DNA from 3 places in the Corynebacterium genitalium ATCC 33030 genome. Region 1 is predicted to be linked to each of the others. Evidence: predicted binding sites of a transcription regulator. Region 1 holds the regulator's gene; each other region holds the start of a gene.
The links. The regulator LexA, encoded in region 1, represses DNA repair genes until DNA is damaged. The targets are predictions, from matches to a motif close to CGAACANNTGTTCG.
Positions count from the first base shown of each region.

Region 2: a site for LexA is predicted at 2,688-2,701, ahead of HMPREF0291_RS06255 (SAV_6107 family HEPN domain-containing protein). Genes of this name have one in related genera too.
Region 3: a site for LexA is predicted at 1,864-1,877, ahead of HMPREF0291_RS03095 (HNH endonuclease signature motif containing protein). Genes of this name have one in related genera too.

Region 1 covers NZ_CM000961.1:1,529,967-1,535,662, reverse strand. The annotation lists gene hrpA (ATP-dependent RNA helicase HrpA) at 1-331, shown strand, start outside; gene nrdR (transcriptional regulator NrdR) at 328-792, opposite strand; gene HMPREF0291_RS07210 (hypothetical protein) at 823-1,059, opposite strand; gene lexA (transcriptional repressor LexA) at 1,512-2,183, shown strand; gene HMPREF0291_RS07200 (DeoR/GlpR family DNA-binding transcription regulator) at 2,217-2,870, shown strand; gene hflX (GTPase HflX) at 2,878-4,395, opposite strand; gene HMPREF0291_RS07190 (hypothetical protein) at 4,514-5,263, shown strand; gene HMPREF0291_RS07185 (YgaP family membrane protein) at 5,298-5,696, shown strand, end outside.
Region 2 covers NZ_CM000961.1:1,325,583-1,331,278, reverse strand. The annotation lists gene rsmH (16S rRNA (cytosine(1402)-N(4))-methyltransferase RsmH) at 1-592, opposite strand, end outside; gene mraZ (division/cell wall cluster transcriptional repressor MraZ) at 758-1,192, opposite strand; gene HMPREF0291_RS06260 (DUF3040 domain-containing protein) at 1,648-2,040, opposite strand; gene HMPREF0291_RS06255 (SAV_6107 family HEPN domain-containing protein) at 2,155-2,592, opposite strand; gene HMPREF0291_RS06250 (GNAT family N-acetyltransferase) at 2,750-3,337, shown strand; gene HMPREF0291_RS06245 (polyprenyl synthetase family protein) at 3,331-4,437, shown strand; gene HMPREF0291_RS06240 (alpha-(1->6)-mannopyranosyltransferase A) at 4,448-5,696, shown strand, end outside.
Region 3 covers NZ_CM000961.1:646,092-651,787, reverse strand. The annotation lists gene leuS (leucine--tRNA ligase) at 1-232, opposite strand, end outside; gene HMPREF0291_RS03095 (HNH endonuclease signature motif containing protein) at 244-1,776, opposite strand; gene HMPREF0291_RS03090 (hypothetical protein) at 1,915-2,655, opposite strand; gene HMPREF0291_RS11725 (hypothetical protein) at 2,688-2,885, opposite strand; gene HMPREF0291_RS03085 (dicarboxylate/amino acid:cation symporter) at 2,958-4,166, opposite strand; gene HMPREF0291_RS03080 (SdpI family protein) at 4,227-4,655, shown strand; gene HMPREF0291_RS03075 (anthranilate synthase component 1) at 5,360-5,696, shown strand, end outside.

The DNA of each region.
Region 1 (5,696 bases):
GAACTTCCTTCTACCCAAGAACGCCATCACAGTGCACGGGATGGAGAATCTTCAACACCTTCCGCGGTACATGTCGGCGATCCAGATTCGGCTCGAGGAGATGAACCGCGACCCCGACCGCGATGCAGACCGCCAATCGGTAGTCGACGACGTGAAGAAGTACCTCGATGCCAAACTGGCCCGGCTACCGCAGGCGGCCCGTAAATCCCGGGCAGTCAAGGACATTCTGTGGCGGATCCAAGAGCTGCGTGTGAGCTTATTCGCTCAGCGACTCGGTACAGCGAAACCGGTAAGCCCGAGGCGGATCGAGAAGATGGTGGATAAGCTCTAGATGCCTTCCATGCCGCGGTCTTTGCGGCGCATCAGCCTGATCTCGGATTCGAAGTCGTCGGCGCTTTCGAAAGACTTGTACACGGACGCGAAGCGCAGGTAGGCGACCTCGTCGAGTGCGCGGAGCGGCTCGAGGATGGCAAGGCCGATTTGGTTCGACGGAATCTGCGAGCTTCCCTGCGCGCGGACGATCTCTTCCACCTCTTGGGCGAGGCGCTTCAAAGCGTCATCGGAGACATCGCGTCCCTGGCACGCGCGGCGTACGCCGACAATGAGCTTGTCACGGTCGAAGGGTTCGCTGACTCCGTTGCGCTTGACCACGGTCAGGACAGCTTTCTCGACCGTGGTGAAACGACCACCGCACACGGTGCATTCACGTCGGCGCCGAATGGCCGATCCTGCGTCGACTAGGCGCGAGTCAGAAACCCGAGAGCTATCGTTCTGGCAAAAGGGGCAGTGCACCCCTCAAACTCTACTCCCCCAGAAAAATCTTTAGCGGTTGTTCACTGTTGCAACGGCGTTCTGGAGATTCGCAGACTCGTTCACCGGCTCCGGGCTGAAACCGTCGTCCTCGAAAGAGAACGCGCCGCCGAAGATAGAACCCGCAACGAGACCGAGGCCGAGCAGTGCGCCCATAAGCGTGGCCGCGCGCTTCTCGCGGCGAGTTTCGAGAGCCGTGTTCGGGCTGTCCGGATCCTCTGGGCGCGCTCGCAGGGGTGATTCATTCATTCGATTATGCTCATCGAGTGTTCGAACATGACGGTGCGAGGCACGAATCACCGGTGCACGGTCAAGGTCCCAAACATCCGCTGGCTCAACCTCAGCAGAACGGAGGTTATCGGTAGTATTAGCACTGTTAGGGCGGGCGAGAGAGATAGTCATCATTCTTCCTTTCTTGGTTCGGATTTGATTCTACGAACCGCACCGGACATGTTCGATTGCAATGATCGCTAGAATGTTCGATAGTTCCTATGTTCGATTTATAGCAAGGGCCGTAGAGTTTGTCTAGACGTGGTCAAGAAATATCGAACAAATTTGCCTACGCATGGTAAAAGTGGACACAAGGGAACCGAACGGTGCCGCGTGTCGTCGAACATTGGTGAGGAATTCCAGCGCTGAGTTTCTCGCCACACCGATAGGAACAAGGCACCGAGGACAACCGATCAGAGGAGAACAGGAACATGCCCCAGAGCGCAGACAAGAAACCGGACATTAAGACCCTGACAGAGAGGCAGCGCCGCATTCTCGAAGTCATTCAGGATGCGGTGGTGCTCCGCGGCTACCCGCCGAGCATTCGGGAGATCGGCGATGCCGCCGGCCTTCAGTCGACGTCGTCTGTGGCCTACCAGCTCAAGGAATTGGAGAAGAAGGGCTTTCTCCGTCGCGACCCGAACAAGCCCCGCGCCGTTGATCTGCGTCACCTGCCGGAGAATGGCCGGAAGAAGCGCAAGGCTGATCCGAAACCGGACGATGCGGCACCGCCGCGCTACATCCCCGTCGTCGGGCAGATTGCTGCGGGCAACCCGATTCTCGCTGAAGAGAACGTCGACGGCTACTTCCCTCTGCCGGAAGAACTCGTCGGCGACGGTGATCTCTACCTGCTCCAAGTCGTGGGTGAGTCCATGCGCGACGCGGGCATCCTCGACGGCGATTGGGTTGCCGTGCGTACCCAGCCGGTAGCGGAGGAAGGTCAGTTCGTCGCGGCGCTTATTGAGGGGGAAGCAACGGTGAAGGAGTTCCACAGGGATTCCTCCGGTGTGTGGCTTCTCCCCCACAACGAAGCCTTCGCCCCGATCAAGGGGGATGATGCTGAAATCATGGGGCTCGTTGTCTCCGTGTTTCGTAAGCTCTAGACCATGTCCCCTTTGAGCAGGTAAGGAAGACCCATGAACGCCGAAGAGCGATGCCAGCTCACCGCCTCCCACGGGCATGTGGAGTCTGCTGACCCGCGCTCGCAATCGGCCTCTCGGGCGAGCTCCTCTATCGCTCGAGCAGCTTTGGCGCACCTGCCAGACGATGGCGTCGTGTTCGTTGATTCCGGTGCAATGGCCGTGCATGTGGCCCAATCGTTCGCAGAGGCGGTGACATCAAGCGGCACCGGCAACGCAGCGGCGTTGTCCTTTGTCACGCACTCCATTCCTGTCGCCCTGGAGTTATCCAGCACAGCCGGTACACATGTTCAGCTCCTGGGCGGCTCCGTGAACTACGCGGCACAGTCCACCGCTGGTGACACGACCTTGCGTACGCTCGCGTTGATGCGGGCAAAGGTCGCCGTGATCGATGCCGACGCTCTCACCGTCAACCACGGCCTGTCTACGGATGATGCCCAACAAGCCGCAGTGAAGTCGGCAATGGTGATCAACGCTGAGAAGGTCGTGGTTCTTTGCAACTCCGCACGGTTCGGCCAGGAAGCGGTAGTCAGTTACGCCCCGCTCGACAGCATCGACGTGCTCATCACTGACGCGGACGCTTCGGATGAGGTGGTGCAGAAGCTGTCTGAACACGGCATCGACGTAGTCCGAACCGACCCAGACCACTAACTCGGTTCTACGCTACGACGAATTCTGCGTACTGCTCGGCGAGGACGCGGGGCAGGCGGACGTCGATAAGCGTGCCCTCTTCGTTGTACTCCTCGCTGCGCACAGTGCCCTCCTCATGGACGCGTGAGACAACATCGCCGCGGGTGAACGGGACGAGCAGCTTCACGTGGGCATCGAGAGTGTTCAAGAACATCTCGATCCGGCCCTCAAGCTCGTCAATCCCCTCGCCGGTCACGGCGGAGACGAAGACGACATTGTGCTTCGAATCCGCGAACGCGTGGCGTAGCTCGGCTAGCACGACGGGGTCCGCTTCGTCGATCTTGTTCACCACGATGATCTCCGGCGGAATCTCCTCGCCCGTGTCCCGGGTGATCTCCGCCAGGACATCGTTGACGGCCTTGATCTGCTTCAACGGGAACGGGTCGGAGCCATCGACAACGTGGAGCATGAGGTCAGCGCCGACCACCTCTTCCAGGGTGGACTTGAACGCCTCGACAAGCTGCGTGGGCAGGTGGCGGACGAAGCCGACAGTGTCGGTCAGGACGACGGTGCGGCCGTCAGCAAGCTCGGCGCGTCGCGTGGAGGGATCCAGGGTGGCAAACAGTGCGTCTTCGACGAGCACCCCAGCGTCGGTCATCGCGTTGATTAGCGAGGACTTGCCGGCGTTCGTATACCCGGCGATGGCGATCTTCGGCAGCGTCGAGCGCTGGCGCTGAGCGCGCTTGATGTCGCGGGCGGTCTTCATCCCGGAAAGGTCGCGGCGTAGCTTAGCCATGTCAGTGCGCAGACGGCGACGGTCGGCCTCAATACGCGTCTCACCAGGACCACGCAGACCCACACCACCGTTGGAGCCTGCCCGGCCGCCAGCCTGACGCGACAGGTTGCCACCCCAACCACGGGTACGGGTGTAGAGGTATTCCATCTGCGCCAAGGACACTTGCGCTTTACCCTCTTTGGACTTCGCGTGCTGGGCGAAGATATCCAGAATGAGCATGGTGCGGTCGATGACTTTGATCTTCAGGGCTTCCTCAAGCGCCACCAACTGGCCCGGCGAGAGACCACCATCGCACACGACGGTGTCGGCGCCGGTGGCGTGCACAATGTCACGTAGTTCGCTCACCTTTCCGGAACCGACGTAGGTGCCCGGGTCCGGCTTGTCGCGCTTTTGGTAGATCATCTCTACCACTTCAGCGCCGGCGGTTTCAGCCAGAGCCGCGAGCTCGTTCATGCTTGCCTCGACTTCGGCCGTCGTCCCTTCCGTCCACACGCCGACGAGGATGACCTGCTCCAGCTGGAGCTTTCGGTACTCAACCTCGTAGACATCCTTGTGCTCTTCGGAGCGGATTTCGGTCTCGCGGGTGACACGCCGAAAAGCATTGCGTTCGGCCAAGTCCAGCGTGCCGACAGACGGCTCATGGGCCTCGTCGCGGCCCCGATCGGTCGGTTGCGGCGCATTGTGGCGGAAAGCCTGGGCGAGCAGCTCGTCATGGCTGGGTTGAGAACTTGCGTGCGAAGAAGTGGTCATTGAGTCCTTATTGTTGCACAGTAGTTTTCTACCTCAACAACCCAGCCATCCAGCTTGTTCCCTCCGTATGCGGGATTCTTTGACGGCAGTTGTAGGATCTGGAGACATGACTCAAGCGATCAGCACGGATCTTTCCAGCATCGGCATGAACTATGCGCGATGGCAGGACGCGGTGGAGGCGGCGATCGCCTCGAATCAGCTTGCCGTTACCGGCGAGGTCCGCGGGGGCCAGCTCATCCAGTTCGCCGACATCTCCGGAGCGCAGCTGAACATCCTGGCAGTCGAGCCGTTCGCAACATTCGCCGGCTTCGACTCCACCACCCGCACGTACGCGAACGTCACCATGGTCACGGATGTCGTCGGGTTCTGCGAGATCATCGATCCCACCGGCACGGTGCTCACCTCCGTCACGGCCAACATCGCCCAGGGCCCGCTGCTTGTCGACGAATCCACCCTCACCTGGCAGGAAATGGGCTTCACCATCCTCGGGATGGACGTGGCACGGTACGACAGTGTTGATCACTACCTGTCCGAGACCGGCGGGGTGATGGGAACCATCACCTCGAAGGGTGCGGAGATCGTCTCCACGGGAGCCCCGGCCAGCCCGGATGCAGGTGCCCAGTTCTCTGCCCGCGTGCTGGAATCCGAGTACCGCACCAACATGCTCACCGGTGAGCAGTTCATCCACGTCTCTGTCGACGGCGCGTTCCCCTTCGATGTGGTCCTCCCCAACGCGGACACGCTGCCCGAGCGCAACACCGTCATCGCTGGCACCGGTGTCCTATCCGGCTCCGTCATGATGGCCACCGGTGGCGGCTGCGGTGGCGGCGCTTGCGGATGCGGCTCTGGAGGCTGCGGCGGCCACTAGTCCCCCTAAAAAGAACCCGGCCAGTGACATTGTGATGGCGCAGAACCACAAACCGCGACGCAGCGTCGAGGCAGCCATATGGCTCACCCTCGCGCTGGTTGTGGCGATCCTGCTCGGAGCACGCTTCGGCTGGCTAGGGCTGATCCTCGGTGGTGTCGTCGCGGCCGTCGCGTTCATCGGTTTCTGCAACAGCACCACCGACCCGGAGATTGAATCCCTCCGGGCATCGCTGCGTGTCGCGCGCGACGACATCGAGCAGGTCCTGGGCGAGTACGACGACCTGCTCCAAGGCCCCTCCACAGACGCTCTCGCCGACCGCACCCTGCACTACCCCGAGCTGGCCAACCCGCATTCGCGGCTCGCGGAGGTGCAAGATTTCCACTTGCGGCGCAGCTCTGCGAAGCGTTTCCTCGCGCGCGTTGACACGCATTTG
Region 2 (5,696 bases), 200 kb from region 1:
CGAAGGGAGCTTTCTCCCGTTCGTCGAGGACAGCGCTGGCGATCTTACCGGCGAAACGCTCGTCGCCGTACGCCTTGAGCACATGCGCGAGGTCACCGTGGCTGTAGGTGTTCAGCACATCGGCCGCAGTAATACCTGCCGACGGGTCCATGCGCATGTCCAGCGGGGCGTCCACGCGGTAAGCGAAGCCGCGCTCTTCCTGGTCGAGCTGCATTGATGAGACACCGAGGTCGAAAAATGCCCCGGCTAAGCCATGCGCGCGTACGGTCTCAAAGACCGGCCCGGTACCGTCGCGCAGCGATTCCGCGAGGCAATCAAAGCGGCCCCGCACCGGCGCGAAACGGTCACCGAATCGCGCGAGACGCTCGCCCGCTTGGGCAAGCGCAGCACCGTCACGGTCAATGCCGATGACTGATGCCTCCGGAAAGGTGTCCAGGAAGTACTCCGTGTGTCCACCGGCACCGAGCGTGCCGTCGACGATGACAGCGTGGGGCCCGAAGCGCTCTACCGCAGGGCGAAGGAGTTCTCCCATGCGGTCGCGCATGACGGGGATGTGGCCGTGGCCGTTGTCGGTTGCTGTTTCCTGTGCCATCGAGTCCACCCCCTTGGAGCGCCCTGGGTTTGAAGTACCTGCAGTTGTTGCCGCGGGGAACGTATAGAGCCCTGCCCGGGGCGGTCATTCTGATATCGGGGAAGTACACCAGAACGACTCGCGCCCCGAGCAGAGTTCGTACACGCTCTCCACTCGCCTGCCCTGTTAGAGCAGACCCGAGAGAATGTCGTCCTCATCAGCCGCCGAGAAGGCAGCCTCGGTATTTTCTTGGTATTTCTCCCAGGACTCCGCGTCCCAGATCTCCAAGAAATCCACTGACCCGATGACCACGCATTCCTTTGAGAGGTTCGCGTAATCGCGGTGCGCCGGCGACAGAGTGATGCGACCCGAACCATCGAGCGCTTGCTCGTCCGCACTTGCTGCCAAGTTACGGATGAAAGCACGCGCCTTCGGATTCGTACGGGAGACCGCTGCCGCCTTACGAGCGCGGGCCGCGAACTCCTCGCGGGGATAGACCGCCAGAGAGTGGTCTTGCCCCTTGGTCACCATCAGACCGTCAGCGAGTCCCTCACGGAATTTCGCTGGCAGTGTCAGGCGTCCCTTGTCGTCCAGCTTGGGAGTATAGGTGCCCAGAAACATCCGGCGCCCTACCTTCCTTCACTCAACGACTCCGGTTGTGAACTTTTATGCAGCTCCACACGACACATCGCGTTTCGCTGGCCCCACTTTAACCCACTTCGTCCCACAAACGCTAGTTTCCGCGGCGTGTTTTCTTAATAAAGTTACTTCACTGCAGGTCACACCGCTTGAATACAGTGGCAGAATCTCCCGCACCCAGCCCCAAAAACGGTCAAAATGCACGAAACATGAATGACTTTAACCTAAATACATCTCTTTAATCACAATGGCACCACCTGGAATATCGGCAATATCCCAGTTCGCAAGAGCCAATGAGCCCGTGTGGGGCAAAGTGGGTGGACGAGGTGGGGCAAAGTGGCAGACATCGCGCATACAAGAAAACCCTCCAAGAACATCAATTCCTGGAGGGTTGAGTACCGCCGTTGATAGCGGCGCGAGGGGTCAGCGGTTAAGCGTCATCTATCTTCGAAACGGCGGCGGAAGTTTTCTTCCATGCGCGAGCTCATGCCATTGCGCTGCGCCTGACTACCTTGGCGCGTTTCTTGCGCCGGCGAAGCGGACTCGTTCGGCGTCTGCAACGCCCACATGCCACCGGCGAACATCACGACGAAGCCAACGATGCTGATGATGACAAACCAGATGCTCTGCGTAGCCAAAGCAACACCACCGATGAGCAGCAGCAGACCCAAAACGATGATGGCGAAAGAGCGAATCGTCAGCTTGCCGGCCGGCTGCTCAGCCCCGTACCCCGCCGAGGAAGCCACCGTCGACCCAAATTTAGGGTCGTCAGCGAGAAGCGACTCCTCAATCTCACGGAGTAACTTCTGTTCTTGCTCTGAAAGAGCCACTTTTCCTCCCAGCCATGTTTGGTCGGTGTCCACTATGTGAGTACAACGCTCAACTACACGGCATTGTTCCCTGGACGCTCACATCATCATAGCGCCTGCACACGCCTGGACATGCTACGCCGCCGCCATACCCGGCCCCTCCCCCGCTACCTCCGCATAGAACGCGGCGGCCCGGTCAACCAGCTCCGCGACTAGTGCACCATCAGGCTTTAGCTCGATGCCCGAGGCGACCCGCCCGCGCAATCGCGAGTAGCCCTCGAACACTTCCGCCCAATAGCCGCCGCGGACACCGGTCAGCTTGAGCTTTGCCCACGCACTGGTTGGCAACCTCTTCCTTTTAGCAATCACCGCCGAATCCGCCACGACTGCGCCTGCCGTTCGCAGTGCTGCGCGGTAGGCGCTCTCCAGCGCAAGATCGGACCGGCCGGCGCCAAGGTGCGCATACGACTCATCCAGCAGAGCTCGAGCGGTGCCGAGAAAATTCTCACTCCGGGAGGCAGCTGGAACCGTTCCGTACACCGTGCCAGTGGTTGCAGAGATAACGCTGTTCATGAGGGGCCTCCTTTGGCTGGCCGTCTCGCCTGTCGGCAGTTCGTTTTGTTGAGTAACAACCTAGGACCCCCACCCGACAAACCGGGCTACCCAATCGAACGCACATTCGAACCCCAAAAATGGCCCCGCACTAACCCCGACGTGATTCGATTAAGACGTGACCTTCACTATCCGCAGGTTGTCCGGTTTTGACTTTGCCCGCATGGCTCCGGACCTGGTTGATCTCTATATCACTGCCATGAAGTACCCGCGCACCCTCCGCGAACAGCGAATCGGGGTATGGCGCCGTGAGACCTCACATCCGGGTTTCACTGCCGTGGCGGCATTCACAGAGACCGGAGCGCTCGCCGGTGTCGCCTACGGTTTCAACGGCACGCCCGACAGATGGTGGGACCAGCAACTTCGTCTGGGTTTGCAGCAACAGAGCATCCCCGACCACATACGGCGCGAGTTGACATCGCATTACTTCGAGCTAGCGGAGATCCACGTTGCGCCTGACCTACAGGGACAGGGCGTTGGACACGCCCTGATTCACGAGCTGCTAGTAGATATAGGTCGCAAGTACGTCCTGCTGTCAACGCCTGAAGTCCCGGCGGAAGCAAATGCCGCTTTCGGTCTCTACCGCTCACTCGGATTCAAAGATGTCCTACGCAACTTCCTCTACGCGGGAGATTCCCGTCCCTTTGCGGTGCTCGGACGCACGCTACCGCTGGGCTCCCAGTCTGTAGAGTGGCCGCTATGGTGACCCATCCCGATAAGGCCGATGTCCCGACTACTGCACAGATCCCCGCGGCTGTGCAACGGGAACTGGAAAAGTTCTTCACCGAGCACGGCCCTTCAGTGGACGTCATCGGTCCGCCGGTATCGGAGGCGGTAGAGCACCTTCGCACCTTCGTTCTCGGGGGTGGTAAGCGCATTCGCCCCACATTCGGATGGGTCGGGTTTGTCGGTGCGAACGGGCTGGAGAATACGGAGGAGGATCCGGCAGCTGTGCTCTGCGCGGTGAGTTCCTTGGAATTCATTCAGGCATGCGCACTCATCCATGATGACATTATCGATGCATCTGCGACCCGGCGCGGAAACCCGACCGTGCACGTCGCCGCTGCGCACAGTCACCGCGAACACAACTGGCTCGGAGATTCCGACAAGTTCGGGGAAAGCCTCGCCATTTTGGTCGGTGATTTGGCGCTCGTGTGGGCAGACGACATGTGGCACCACTCCGGCCTGAGCCATGCGGCTCTTCTCCGCGCTTCCGAGCCCTGGCGAGGCATGCGCACGGAGGTCATCGGCGGCCAGATTCTGGATATTTCGCTCGAAGCCGCCGGCTGCGAAAGCGAAGAGCTTGCAAATGCAGTCAATCGTTTCAAAACTGCCGCATACACCATCGAGCGCCCCCTCCACTTGGGCGCAGCAATCGCGGGTGCGGACGATGACACGATTGCTGCTCTGCGGCGTTACGGCCACGACATCGGGATCGCTTTCCAGCTTCGCGACGACATTCTCGGCGTCTTCGGCGATCCTGAGGTCACTGGAAAACCCGCCGGAGACGACCTGCGGGAAGGCAAGCGCACTGTGCTGTATTCCCGTGCGCTCCAGGCAGCCGATGAGCGTGACCCGGCGGCAGCGCAGCGCCTCCGGGACGGCATTGGTACGGCCCTGACCCCCGACGAGATCGCCGAACTCTCGGGGATCATTCGTGAGACGGGGGCGGTAGAAGACGTCGAAAAGCGTATCGACGAGTTGACCGAATCCGGCCTTGCACATGTCCGTGGTGCCGCGTTGTCGCCCGAGGCGGTGGAGACACTCGAGACCCTGGCGGTCAATGCCACCGCGCGGCGCATGTAAGCTCCGCACCATGTCTCCCCGTGTCGTAGTTCCGCTCGGCGTTGCCGGTACCACGCTTATCGCGCTCGGTTCTTTCGGCGCGGGCGCCACCCGCAACCGCGGCGGAATGCTCGACTACTTCGGATGGGCCTTCCTGTCCTACGGCCACGCGCGCGGGCTTGCCGACGTCGCTCTCACTGCCGGGCTTTTTCTCCTCGTTTTCGCGTGGGTCATGCTGCAGGGAGCTCACGTGGAACAGGTCCGCGCTGCGGTATGGGGGTGGACCGCTCCCCTGCTGCTCGCGGCACCGCTGATGTCGCGCGACGTGTACTCCTACCTCATGCAGGGCGCCATGGTGCGCGACGGCTTCAACCCTTACGACGAGGGCGCGGCCGTCAACCCAGGGCCGTACTTGCTGGAGGTCTCGCACGACTGGCGGAATACGACCACCCCTTATGGCCCGCTGCACTTGTGGATCGGCGAAGGAGTGACCACTGCTGTCGGCGACAACGTCATGGCCGGCATCATTGTCTACAAATTCATCTCCTTCGCCGGTTTCGCCGCTATCGCGTGGGCAGTCCCGCGCATCGCGCGTGAGCTGGGTGGCGATCCTGCATTGGCGCTGTGGCTCGGCGTGGCCAACCCAGTGATGATCATCCACATGGTCGGCGGCATGCATAACGAGTCTGTGATGGTCGGCCTGGTCAGCATCGGCTTGCTCGCCTGCCTGCATAGCCGCTTCTTTGTGGGGATCGTGCTCATCTCCGTGGCGGTGTCGCTCAAGGCGACGGCGGCCATTGCACTGCCGTTTGTCGTGTGGATCGCGATGCAGCGTTACGGCCGCCGAGTCACCGTCTTCCTGGCCACGGGAGTAAGCGTCGTCGCGCTGTCCATCGCCGTCGTCGCCGCAGTTACCTGGGCATCCGGCACATCGTGGGGTTGGCTAGCGGAGATCTCGGGCAACTCGAAGGTGGTCAATCCCCTCTCCGGCGCCACACTCATCACAGACTTGGTCACTCCGCTCGTGTGGCTGGTGGATGAGGAATTCCCTTACAACACTGTCCTCGACTTCACCCGCACCATCGGGTCTGTGCTCATGCTGGTTGGTCTCGTCGTGGTGTGGGTCCTCTACCGCCAGTCGCAGCGCCGCGCCGTCAAGGGCGTAGCACTGGCGTACCTAGTGGCGTTCGTGTTCAACGCGGTGACGCTGCCGTGGTACTACGCATCGTCGATCAGCGTTGCGGGAACGTTCGCACCGCCGCGCTGGCTGGTGAAGGTGA
Region 3 (5,696 bases), 880 kb from region 1:
TGGCGATGTACCCCAGCGGGTGGCCGACGTGTAGACCGGCACCGGAGGGGTAGGGGAACATGTCCTGGACGTTGAGCTTGTCGGCGGGAAGTTCGCCACCGTCAGCGAGGGGGCCGACTGGGTTCGGGGCGTTGAACGTCCCGTTGTCGATCCAGTATTTTTGCCACTTTTGTTCAATGTCGTTGGCAAGGCCCGCTGTGTAGCGGAACGCCGGTCCAGTCGCGCTAGTCATGGTTAGTCAGTCTAATAGGCGGCCTCCGTCTCTTCAGGCATCGTGTAGGCCTCCGGTTCAGGTGCATCAAGTTCATCATCTGGGATCCACCTCGGCGGCACGGGATCGAACGGGAACTTCAGGTCATACTGGGCCGCCAACTTCTCCAAATCCGCTTGGCACTGGCGGTATGCGGACCACGCAGCTTCCCGCTCCGCACCGAGATAGGGGTCATACGCCACCACCTTATTTTCGTAACCGTCAAGAATGGTGTGACTTTTTGCGTGAAAGTGGGTCGCCTTCTTCCTCAACCGTTCTACGTCGTCGAGCGTGCGGCGCCACCGCGGGTTGGTGGGGGTGAGGTTCGCCCCGGTAATGGAGTCGGGGTCGATGCGCTGGTAGGTCCCGTCGTCGTACAACCAGATGATTTCTCCAGTCAGTGCGTCTTGGACATAGAAGGCGCCGCGATCGGTTTTGCAGTTGTGGTGATGTTGGCACAGACAGAAGAGATTGCTCGCGGTGGTGGGGCCGCCTTCGTCCGAGGGGATCCGGTGGTCAAGCTGGCAGTTCGTCGCGGGCCGTGTGCATCCCGGGAAGATGCAGGTTCCGTCGCGCCCGCGGACAAACGCAGCCATATCCGCCGGTGCATCATGGCCCGCCACGACTTTCGTGGCTGCTGCGTCGAGGTCGATCACGGTTGTGCCGAACTTTTCGGCCAAAAGATGAAGCATGGCGCTTCCCGACGCCCCCGTGTACCCGAACCCCGGAATAAAGGAGGCCGAGGACTCGTCCACGCCGCCATCAGCACCTTTTGGCGTGTACGCGTAGATCGTCGCTGTCGCGGCTGGGGTGATGTCACCGGTGAGCAGCTTGATTGCGGCCTCCGCTTGGGTGACCTTCTCTTTTCGCGCTGCTTCATTTATGTTGGAGCGGAGTGCTGCAATGGAGGCATTGTCAGCGGAGAGCGTCATCCATGCTTCATCGGACCCAGCTGCCCCCGGCCCGAAGTCGATCTGAGGAGCGCCCGGCGTGGTGCGCTTTCGGTTCTTTTTCTTCGCCAGGTCGAATGCGGCCTCGGTGTCGAAGTCACCGATCATCTTGTTCAGCCGCAACGTGATCGTGTTGCGCGCCGGCAACGCTTGCCGCGTCTTGACGGGCGTGAACATCTCCACAAGTGCATCGTCGAAGGCTTCGTACGCCTCGGCCGGGGCATCGGGCCCCAAGCATCCGATCGCGGCGGCTACAGCGGATAAGCGGTCCAGATCCAACCGCGCCGTTGCGAGTTGCATCTCTCGTAGACGGGGCAAGCGGCGCAGCGTCTGATACGCGTAGATCCCTTCTTCCGCCGCCCGCTTGTTGATCCCGGCCAGTTGGCTTAGACGAGACGTCTCACGGTCGTGGTCACGGTTGCCGAGGATCTCTCCACCCTCGACTTCAGACGGGTCAAAGCAATACTGCTTGAAGATCTTGAGTTGAGCGGCCCGCGCTTCCGCTCCGGCCAGCGCGACGTCATCATCGGGTTTCTCGGTCAGGAAATACGGTTCAGGTCTCGTTCGTGCAGCCATGGTTCCCCCCCTGCAGGTGCGTTCAACGTGTATGCGAACATACTTGCATACGGACCCAACAACACCGCTCGAAAGAACCTATTCGTTCGCTTGCATGTTCGAATCGATTGTCAATGAACGCTGGTCAGGGGGACAGTCTTAGAACGGGCGAATATCCACCCGCGCGAGAATCGCGTTGGTGCCCAAGCTTTCCTGGAGAGCGGCGTTGATAGCGTCGTCAGGCGCGCTCGTGAAGATGTGTCCCACCCACGCATCTTTGCCCGGGGAGAACCAACCGTCGCCATCCCCGGAGACGTTGAGCGCAGCATCGCGGATCCACAGCGGGCCGATGACGCCAGGGTTGGACAGAACGTCGAAGGGCTCCAACCGTGTGTGAGCGGCTGGGTCGAGTCGCTCGATCGCACCTTGGTACAACGCGGCCACTCGAGGCTCGTTGTCGGACCGCGACAAGAAGTACACGTTGGCCACGCGCATCCCGTCGGCCGGCGCATGGCGCAGTTTCAGCGGCTCGAACCCATCAAGGGTGCTGGGGTAGGGGTCATTATCCTCAAGATCACTGAGGAAGAAATGGTTGGCCAGCTGCTCCGAGAGCTCTTCGTCGTCGTCAATTGCTGGATCAACGCGCACAATCGTGCGCAGCTGGTAGAGGTCCATGCTCTCCGGGTCGCGCTCGCCCTCGTACGCGGCCTCAGTGCGCAAGTTCCACAGCTCGAACGCGCGGTCAGCGTCGGCGCATCGGCGCGGTGCGAGCGAATGCGTGACGACGCTCTCACCCAACCCCTCAACCCTCTCCCGGTAGCGCTGGAACGCGGAATCGACATCCTCCGGTCTGCAAATGAATGTGGTGGTGACAAGGCGGACGTCGGTTTGGCTGGCCATTTTTCTTCCAAGGTTCTTGTGACAAGTGTGCTTTAGAATCTCGATGAACTTCCAGCAGACGAGAATCCGGACGAAGAAACGCCCGGGGTCGTGCTTGAGGACTCACCGACGGAAACAGCGGCGTCGGATTGGGTGGGTACGTCGACCGTCGAAAAGCCGAATGCTGCACCTGCAGCACCCAGAAGGAGCGCAACTGCGGTAGCGACGGCGGCGCGCTTTGATATGGCCATGACTGCATCGTAATCCGAAAATGAAAAAGGCCGACGTTTCACGTGAAACATCGGCCTCAAGGCGGGGGAGGGCTAGGCGAGCTCTTTGACCTCTTCATCCCTGGACTCAAACTGGCCCTTGGCGAAGCGATCGACCACGAGGGCAATGGCGCCGTCGCCGGTGACGTTCGCGGCTGTACCGAAGGAGTCGATGACAATGTAAGCCGCGATCATGAGGCCGACCATGTTCTCGTCGAAACCGAGCATGGAGGCGAGCAAGCCAGTGGCGGCCATGATGGCGCCACCCGGGACGCCCGGCGCAGCGATCATCATGACGCCCAGCAGGAGGATGAAGCCGAGATAGAGGCCCGGGTTGACATCCATTCCCGCCATGTAGATGACGGCGAAGGCGTAGAGCGCGATCTTCATCATCGACCCGGACAGGTGGATCGTCGCGCACAGCGGCACGACGAAACCGGCGACGTTCTCATCGACTTTGTTGTTCAACGTGGATTTCAGCGTGATCGGAATAGTCGCCGCAGACGAGGAAGTACCCAGGGCGGTGAAGTACGCGGGCAGCATGTTGCGCAGAGCGGTGAACGGATTGACGCCCGCGACGGCTCCGGCGATCAAGTACTGGAGTACCAGCAAGATGACGGTCATGATGACGGACAGCACCAGCACCTTGCCGAAGGCCGCCATGGTGGAGGCCATGTTCTCGTTCATGCCCAAGTTCAAGAACATGCCGAAGATGAAGACCGGCAGCAGCGGAATGACAAAGGACGTGACCACCTTCATGATCACGCGCTCAAGATCCTTGGTGAAGGAGTAGAGAGTGTCGGACTTCACCGCAGTCATAGCCAAGCCCACGCAGAACGACAGGACCAGAGCGGTCATCACTGCGAACGGAGGATCGATCTCCACCTCGAAGAAGGGGGAGAGGGCGCCTTCATCAACGTCTTCAATATCGGTCTGCAACGACTGGCCGCCCAGCAGCCACGGGTACAGGACAGCGGAGACCCCCCAGGCAGTAAGCCCTGAGATCACCGTGGAGCTGTACGCGATACCGGCCGTGATGCCGAGCCACTTACCGGCGCCTTGGCCGAGGCTAGCGATCGCGGGCGTGATCAGCGCGAAGATCAGCACTGGAACGAAGAAGCCCAGGAAGTTGGAGAAAAGCCCGTTGAAGGTGACAAAAATGCGGGCGACCCATTCGGGAAAGAAGAAGCTGCAGGCGATGCCGGCCACGATGGCCACGACAATCCAGAACAGCAGCGACCTCGTGATCGACTTTGTGTTCATGCCTTCATTCTCCACCACCCGGACCACGAGAAAAATCGCGTCCCGGTAAACTATGCAAGCATGTCAGCTGGCGTAATCATCGGAATTCTGCTCATCATCGCGGCCCTCGCCCTCCTCATTCCCGGAGTACTGGCGACAGCGGGCCGCCTGCCCGGCAACTCGATCGTCGGGCTGCGCGTGCCAGAGGTCCGCAAGGATGAAGAGGTCTGGGACACCGCGCACAAAGTCGTGGGCCCGTTTTTCATTCTCGCCGGTGTGACACTCGCCTTCGGGGCCGCGTTCTCGTTCATCGCGCACGGGTGGCTGTGGGCCGCTCCGGTTCTGTTGATCATCGCCGCGGTGGTTGCGGTTGCCGTCGGCGGCAATCAGGGCGCGCGTACAGCCCAACTTGTCGACGAAGCCCGCACCCAAACCCCCGAGCCCGAACCCACCCCGAACGTCAACCTCGACGCACTGCGCAATGCCGCTAAGCAAGCCGACGAGAATTAGACGAGTTCCACTCCCGCGACTCAAGCTCGCGGAGCGCACCGTTGAGCGGCGATCCCGTTAACGGCAGTGCAGACAAATCGATTTCAGCCGCTGCTTTTAGAGCTATCTGGTTGGCGCTGTGCGCCGCCTTGAGCGGAAGGCCGATAGAATCCGCGAAGTCGTCCTAGTGCCGCTACCTTGACCATCGACCTCCGTCATCGCCGCCCGGAAATCGAGTTCCTCCAAGTTCCCGCGCAGAAGGGGCGGGGCAACAGACGGCGCTGTTTCACGTGAAACAACTTGAACGTCACCGGGGAGATCGTTACCGATGGCGAGGAGGAGGGAGAGCTCGTCGTCAAGGGAAGTCTTTATGGCCTTCCAATCCTTCCGAAACTCGGTGTTCTAGCGGCAAGCATATACCCCGCAGTACCAATTCGGAAATATCTGTCGGAATCTGGCGCTGTGCGAGACTAATGCGTCCGAATACACCGGTTTTCCGAAACATCGTTCCGAAACGAGCAATATTCCTAAATCAGTTGCAGCCGGCCCGCCCCTGCCTTAGCCTGAATCTTGTGACTTCCTTCAACGCCCAGAATCAGTGGTGGTGGCGCGCATAGCTGCGCGCCGTAGTCAGTCACCCCTCTCGGCCCGCAAGCTTGACCCTCCAAGCGCAGCGGGCCTTTTTGTATCCAGCACAACCACCACAGAGAGTCAGAAACACCCCCATGAGCACATCCCCTCCACGCGTGACGCACATTGACGTCCGGTACCACGAGGACGCCTCCGTCCTCTTCCAGCACATCGGCGGCACCGAACTGTCAGACACGGTGCTGCTGGAGAGCGCCGACATCACCACGAAGTCGGGGTTGCAGTCGATGGCGGTGCTCGCGGCTTCAATGCGCGTCACGTGTAACGACTACAACGTCGTGGTGGAACCGCTGAGCCCGGAAGGGGAGAGGATCGCCGCCGACCTGGGCGAACAGTTGGCGGAGTTTGCTAGCGGGGACAACACGTTCACGTTCCCGCCGTCGTCAGCTGACGACGAGCGCGAGCGTCTCACCG